One region of the Allobosea sp. LjRoot9 genome, then DNA from elsewhere that is predicted to be linked to it. Evidence: predicted binding sites of a transcription regulator. Region 1 holds the regulator's gene; the other holds the start of a gene.
What was found. The regulator PhoB, encoded in region 1, activates phosphate uptake and scavenging genes when phosphate is short. The targets are predictions, from matches to a motif close to TGTCATNNANCTGTCAT.

Region 1 (3,767 bases):
ATGACGCGGGCACCGCCCAACCCTTCCTCCGCCGGCTGGAAGATGAAATGGACCGTGCCGCCGAAATCCCGGTGCTCCGCCAGATAGCGCGCGGCACCGAGCAACATGGCGATATGTCCGTCATGCCCGCAGGCGTGCATCTTGCCGGGAATGGTCGAGCGATGCGGGATCTCGCTCTTCTCCTCGATGCGCAGCGCGTCCAGTTCGGAGCGAAGCGCGATGGCGCGCTGTCCGCCGCGCTCGCCCTTCAGCGTGCCGACCACCCCGGTCCCGGCCACCCCCTCATGAGTCTCGATGCCCCAGCCGCGCAGCGTCCGCGCCACCAGGGCCGCCGTCCTGACCTCCTCGAAGGCGATCTCGGGATGGGCATGAATGTCGCGCCGGATGGCGATGAGGTCGGCTTCGAAAGCCTTGATGGCGGGAAAAACGGGGCTGTCGAGCACGGTCTCGAATCCTGGCGGGCGTATGAGCGGCCAAGATTAGAGAGGAACCCTACCTGCAACAATCGACGGAGTCGCAGATCCCCGCTGCAATGGCAAAGCGGTCCGCATTCGCCGCCGTGGCAATCCCTAAGCTCCGTCATTCCGGGGCTTCGCCCTCGGGTCCGACCTTTGGTCGGCCCAAGGATAAACTCCGCGAAGAGCCCGGAACCCAGAACCGATGAGGGTTCCAAGAGGCGCTCGGACATCAGAGCTTCGGCAATGAGCAACAACGGTTCTGGGTTCCGGGCTCAGGCCTTCGGCCTGCCCCGGAATGACGCGCGCTCTTAGCCGCGCGCAAACGTCTCGTCGAAGGCGTAGCCCGCGCCGCGCACCGTACGCAGCGGGTCCTTGGCATCACCGGGCGTGATCGCCTTGCGCAGGCGGCCGACATGAACGTCGACCGTGCGCTCGTCGATATAGACGTCGCGACCCCAGACGGCGTCGAGGAGCTGTGCGCGGGAATAGACCCGGCCCGGCGCCTGCATCAGGAATTCGAGCAGGCGGAATTCGGTCGGGCCGAGATGCAATTCCGCGCCGGAGCGGCGGACGCGGCGCGTCGTGCGGTCGAGTTCGAGATCGCCGGCCGCTAGCAGCCCCGCGACATGGCCAGGCTTGGCCCTGCGCAAGAGCGCCTGGATGCGCGCGATCAGTTCAGGCAGCGAGAACGGCTTGACCACATAGTCGTCGGCGCCGGTGGCGAGGCCGCGCACGCGCTCGGTCTCCTCGCCGCGGGCGGTGAGCATGATGATCGGCACGCGCTCGGTGTCCCGGCGCGTGCGCAGGCGGCGGCAGAGCTCGATGCCCGACAAGCCCGGCAGCATCCAGTCGAGCAGGACGAGGTCGGGCGTGTGGTCGCGCAGATGCAGCTCGGCATCGTCGCCGCGTGCGACGCTGTCGACCTCGAAGCCCTCGGCTTCGAGGTTGTAGCGCAGGAGCAGGGTGAGCGGCTCCTCGTCCTCGACGATCAGGATGCGTGCGGGCATGTCTCAGTTCCGTTCCTGGCATTCAGCCGACACACACCGTCATGCTCGCCCTGGTGGCGAGCATCCACGTCTTGAACACAGGTCTCGACCAGCGAAGACGTGGATGGTCGGGACAAGCCCGACCATGACGGGAAAGCTGCCGGTGCGTTCATTCCATCAGCTCCCCGTCACCGCCTCGACATTGATGTCGGTGGTGTCGAGCTTCGGGCGGTTGAGATCGAGCGACTCGCCGGTGACGAGATAGTGGATCGTCTCGGCGATGTTGGTGGTGTGATCGCCGATGCGCTCGACATTCTTGGCGCAGAACAGGAGATGCGTGCAGAAGGTGATGTTGCGCGGGTCTTCCATCATATAGGTCAGCAATTCGCGGAAGAGCGAGGTGTAGAGCGCGTCGATCTCGTCGTCGCGGCGCCAGACCTCCATGGCCTTCTGCTCGTTGCTCGCGGCATAGGCGTCGAGCACGTCCTTGAGCTGGGCCTGGACGAGCCGGCTCATATGCTCGAGCCCGACCACGGCGCGATGCGGCGGCTGGAACTGGCCGGAGATCGCGACCGCGCGCTTGGCGATGTTCTTGGCGAGATCGCCGACGCGCTCGATGTCGGCGGCGATGCGGATCGCCGAGATCAGTTCACGCAGGTCGTTCGCCAGCGGCTGGCGCCGGGCGATGGTCAGGACCGCGCGCTCCTCGACATCGCGCTGGAGGTTGTCGAGGCGCTGGTCGGCGCTGATCACCTTCTGGGCGAGCGTGGTGTCGCGGCGCACCAGCGCCACGGTGGAATCGCCGAGCATGCGCTCGGACATGCCGCCCATCTCGGCGAGGCTGCGGCGCAGCGCCTCGAGTTCGGCGTCGTAGGAGCGGACGATATGTTCGGTCATCGCGGCGGATCCTCTGGAAGCGAAAACAGGGTTCGATAGTCAGCCGAAGCGGCCGGTGACGTAGTCCTGGGTCTGCTTCTTGTGCGGGTTCATGAAGATGGTGTTGGTCGGCGCGAACTCGATCACCTCGCCGAGATACATGAAGGCGGTGTACTGCGAGATGCGCGCCGCCTGCTGCATGTTGTGGGTGACGATGACGATGGTGAAATCGGTCTTGAGCTGCTCCAGCAGATCCTCGATCTTGCCGGTCGAGATCGGATCGAGCGCCGAGGTCGGCTCGTCGAACAGGATCACCTCCGGCTTCTGCGCGATGGTGCGCGCGATGCACAGGCGCTGCTGCTGGCCGCCCGAGAGGCCCATGCCGGACATCTTGAGCTTGTCCTTGACCTCGTCCCAGAGGGCGGAGCGGCGCAGCGCGCCCTCGACGCGGTCGTCGAGCTCCGACTTCGGCGGCTTCTCATAGAGCCGGATGCCGAAGGCGACATTGTCGTAGATCGACATCGGGAAGGGCGTCGGCTTCTGGAAGACCATGCCGATGCGCGAGCGCAGCTCGTTCACATCGACATCATTGGAGATGACGTTGCGGCCGTCGAGGATGACCTCGCCGGTGGCGCGCTGCTCGGGATAGAGCGAATAGATGCGGTTGAAGATGCGCAGCAGGGTCGACTTGCCGCAGCCCGAGGGGCCGATCAGCGCCGTGACGTGACGGTCACGGAAATCGAGATTGACGTTCTTCAGCGCCTTGTGCTCGCCGTAGTAGAAATCGAGGTTCTTGACCGCGATCCTGACCGGGGCTTCGGCATCGAGCGTTTGCGGGCTCAGTTCCAGCGTCGAAAGCATCGACTTCTTCCTTCAGATCGAACGCGACGAGGGTTCAGGATGGCCGTTCACTTGCTGCCGCGCACGATACGGCGCGCGATCAGCGAGAGCAGCAGGATCGAGACGGTGATGATCAGCGAACCGGCCCAGGCGAGCTGCTGCCAGTTCTCGTAAGGGGCCGAGGCGAACTGGTAGATCGTCACCGGCAGGTTCGAGACGCCGCCCGAAAGCGTCGGCGAGAACCAGAAATTGTTGTTCAGCGCGGTGAAGATCAATGGCGCGGTCTCGCCGGCGATGCGGGCGAGCGCCAGCAGGATGCCGGTGACCATGCCCGATTTCGCCGCCCGCCAGGTGACGCTGGTGATGACGACCGAGGGCGGGGCGCCAAGCGCCGCGCCAGCCTCGCGCAACGGCCCCGGAACCAGCCGCAGCATGTCCTCAGTGGTGCGCACGATGACCGGGATCGCGATGATGCCGAGCGCGACGCCGCCGGCCCAGCCAGAGTACCCGCGGAAGGGCTCGACCAGGATGACGTAGACGAACAGGCCGATCAGGATCGAGGGCGCCGAGAGCAGGATGTCATTGATGAAGCGGATCAGATTGGCGA
Region 2 (3,767 bases), on a different contig from region 1:
GTCGCCAGCGGTCCGGTGCAATCGGCTTCGTTGGCGACATTGGTCTTGCCGTCGGCGCTCTTCACCGCCGGAACGCGCTCGCCATCCATGAAGGGGCGACCGGTATCGCAGGTGTCGGGATAGGTGCCGAAGACCACAGCGAGACGGCGCGAGGTGTTGACGTTGGTCGGATAGCCATCGGCGTCGAGCGGACCGTAATTCGGCGCCTTGGAGTCGGCATAGGTGCCAAGCTTGTCGCGCAGGAGCTGTCCCGGACGCTCGTCGTCATAGGTGCCGACGAGCGAGACCGCATGGGTATGATCCGGCACGACGATGATCAGCGTGTCGTTGCGCTCACCGGCAAAATCCTTGGCGATCTTGACGGCATTATCGAGCATGATCGTGTCGAACACGGCCCGCTCCCAATCCAGCGAGTGGCTGTACTTGTCGATGCGGCCGGACTCGACCATCAGGAAGAAGCCGTCCTCATTGCCCTTCAGCATGTCGATCGCGGCCTTGGTCTGCTCGGCGACGTCGGGCTGGTCGGGGAACTTGGCGGTGCTGCCCTTCTTGGCGAGGCGCAGATCGAAGGCGCCGTCGACATTGCTGGTGTTGTAGAGGCCGAGCAGCTTCTTGGTGCCGGCAGCGGCTGCCGCATTCATCTCGGTCTTGGTCGTGGCGATCGTGTAGCCGGCCGCCTTGAACTGGGCGATGAAGTCGAGATCGTCGGTGCGCTTGGAGCCCGGCGTCGTCTTGGGCAGGAAGTTCGGCGATCCGCCGCCCATGATCACGTCGGGCTTCACATCGTAGAACATCTTGACGATGTCGTTGTAATCCGAGCGTCGGCGGGTATGGGCGACCATGGCGGCGGGCGTCGCATCCTCGATCTCGGCATTGGTGACGACGCCAATCGTCATCTTGTTGCGGCGCTTGATCACTTCCGAGATGGTCTCGACCTTGGGATGGTCCAGCGTCAGCGCGTTCTTGGCGCAGTAGACGCCGAGCGCGTTGACGCAGGACTTGTGGCCGGTGGTGTAGGCATGGGCGCTGTTGGCGCTGTCGGTGACGATGGAATCGCTGCCCGAGGTCGAGATCAGCGCCATGTTCGGCATGTCGTCGATGGCGAGCTCGCCATTGAAGCGGCCCTCTTCCCAGCCCTTGGACATGATCCGCGCGGCGGTGCGATGCGCCACCGACATGCCGTCGCCGATGAACAGGATGACGTTCTTGGCCCGGCGCGGCTGGGCCGTCGCGAAGACCTCCCATTTCACCGTCGCCTTGTTCGCCCCTTGCGTCGCCTCGACGACGTAGTTGCCGGCCGGCAGCGTCGCGCCACGCAGCCACAGCGCCGAATGCTTCTGGCCTTCCTCGTTCTGGACGAAGCTCGTCGGCTTGCCGAAGATATCGGCGGCGGGCTTGCCGTTGATCGTGACCTTCACATCGGCCGAGGTCGGCGCGTTCGGGAACTCGACCTTGAAATCGAAGCGCGAGCCCTCGAGGATCTCAGCCCGGTTGATCGGATAGATCGTCTGAGACAGCGCGGGAGTGGCCCCGGCAAGCCCTGTCGCCAGGATCGTCATCAGCCATTTTTGCGCGCGCATGCCCGTCTCCGCTCGAACCCGTTCGATATCTGCCGGCGACCGTTAGGAAGTGCATGTGACAATACGATTACTACATGCGCTTTCATGATGTTAGATATGTTATACTATAACAATATTCGCACACTCCCAAACGCCATCCCCTGCTGCGCCTAACCAGCCACGACACTGTCGAACCGGCTATAGCGACGTCGCGCACCAGTCGAAGAAATCGCGACGCACAGCTTGCGACCCGAGCAACACTCTTTGCGGCTGCCCGACGCCATGGACCGGCAGGCTACGCTTCCTTGAAACCGTAATCGGGAATGCCCTGCTCGTTGCCGTAATATTTATACGGCAGGAACTTGCCCGACATCGCGATCTTGACGCGGTCGCCTTTCGGGTTCGGCTCACGCTCGAACTCGATGTTGAAGTCGATCGCCGACATGATGCCGTCGCCGAACTCCTCTTCGATCAGCGCCTTCCAGGCCGGGCCGTTGACCATCACCATCTCGTAGAAGCGATAGATCAGCGGGTCGGTCGGTGGCATCGGCGTGCCGGTGCCGCGATAGGGCACCTCGTTGAGCATCCGCTTCTCGTTCTCGGTGAGGCCGAACAGGGTCGCAGCCCTCTCCGCCAAGGGCTTGACCAGCTTCATCTGGCCTAGGAGCGCGCCGACGATCAGCACCTCCGACATGCCGCCGATTTCCCCGGTAATGTATTTCCAGCTCCAGCCCTTCTCGCGCTTGATGTCGAGGATCTTCTCGGTGAGTTCTTCGCGCTTCATGGTCTGGATTCTCCTTGGAGATGTCATCGTTGAAATGTCGATCGAGCCAGCTTCAGGCGGTCTTGGTCATGCGGCGAGCGGCGTCGAACGGATCGACGAACCGAGGCCTGGGTAGCAAGCCGCGGGCCAAGAGCCTGCACTCGCCCGAGTACCGGCTGCGGCACGAAGTGAAGTCGTTCCGACTTTATGAGATTCCGGCAGGATCATCTTAACGTTACGCGGAAGTAAGGACCGCAACGTAAGGTATTTGAAGTAATTTCCGTATCATCCAGAGGTCCACCGACCACGCGGAAAACCTGATCGCCCGATGAACTCTTATATTCCCCTGATCCTGTTCACGGTGCTGACCAACGCCGCCGCCCAGCTCATGCTCAAGCGTGGCATGACCGGCCTGGGCCAGCTCGACCCCGGCCATGACGGGCTGATCGCCACGGTCCTGCGCGTCGTCTTCAACCCTTTCGTCTTCTTCGGCCTATGCACCTTCGTGGTCAGCATGGCCTCGCATCTCGTCGTGCTGTCGAAGGTTCAGATCAGCTACGCCTATCCGTTCCTGAGCCTCGCTTACGTCGTGGTCGCGGTTTACGCCCATTTCTTCTTCCAGGAGGATCTGAGCCCTGTCCGCATCGCCGGCATCGGACTGATCATGCTGGGCACCATCTTCATCGCACAGAGCTGAGGGACCGACATGGATCTGATCGTACGCCTCTTCCTTCGTCTCGGCATGCTGCTGGAGCCGAAACCCGTGCTCCGGCCGGTCCCGGTGCCGGTCCGCACCCCGCCGCGCCTGCCGCGCCTGCCGCGCTGACCTTAGAGCGATTTTCGATCCAGCTGGATCGCTCAATTTCTCTAAGCCATTGTTTTAACGAATTTTCTCTACGCGAACCGGTATCAGCTTCGCTCGAAAATGCTTTAGGCCGGAAGACCTGAACCCATGAAACATATCATCATCGGCGGAGACGGTTTCGTCGGCTCGCATCTGGCGGCGGATCTCGCGGCCATGGGCGAGGAGGTGCTGGTCGCCGACATCGTCAAGAGCGGCCATGCGCACTACGCCAAGGTGCCGTTCCAGCAGATCGATGTGACCAGCGCCGAGAGCGTGAACGCCATCCCGCTCGCCAAGGACGACCTCGTCTACAACCTCTCGGCCAAGATGCTTTCGCCAATCGTGACCCGCAAGGAGCGTCACGATTTCTTCTGGCCGGTGAACTATCATGGCACCGCCAATATCCTGGCCTGGATGGAGAAGAACGGCGCCAACAAGCTCGTCCACTTCACCACGGATATGATCTACGGCCATTCCGTCACCGTGCCGCAGGACGAGACCCATCCCGCCAAGCCACTCGGCGAATATGGCGAGAGCAAGCTCGCCACCGAGACGCTGGCACAGAGCTATCGCGAAAAAGGCTTCCAGATCCCGATCTTCC

Region 2: a site for PhoB is predicted at 1,636-1,652, ahead of ACSQ3P_RS19380 (alkaline phosphatase). Genes of this name have one in related genera too.

Annotation. Positions count from the first base shown of each region.
Region 1 is NZ_CAXUPC020000002.1:700,814-704,580, forward strand. It holds gene ACSQ3P_RS11950 (M20 aminoacylase family protein) at 1-443, opposite strand, end outside; gene phoB (phosphate regulon transcriptional regulator PhoB) at 767-1,465, opposite strand; gene phoU (phosphate signaling complex protein PhoU) at 1,622-2,341, opposite strand; gene pstB (phosphate ABC transporter ATP-binding protein PstB) at 2,381-3,181, opposite strand; gene pstA (phosphate ABC transporter permease PstA) at 3,229-3,767, opposite strand, start outside.
Region 2 is NZ_CAXUPC020000004.1:439,946-443,712, reverse strand. It holds gene ACSQ3P_RS19380 (alkaline phosphatase) at 1-1,580, opposite strand, end outside; gene cynS (cyanase) at 1,855-2,343, opposite strand; partial or broken gene ACSQ3P_RS19370 (EamA family transporter) at 2,651-3,016, shown strand; gene ACSQ3P_RS19365 (NAD-dependent epimerase/dehydratase family protein) at 3,275-3,767, shown strand, end outside.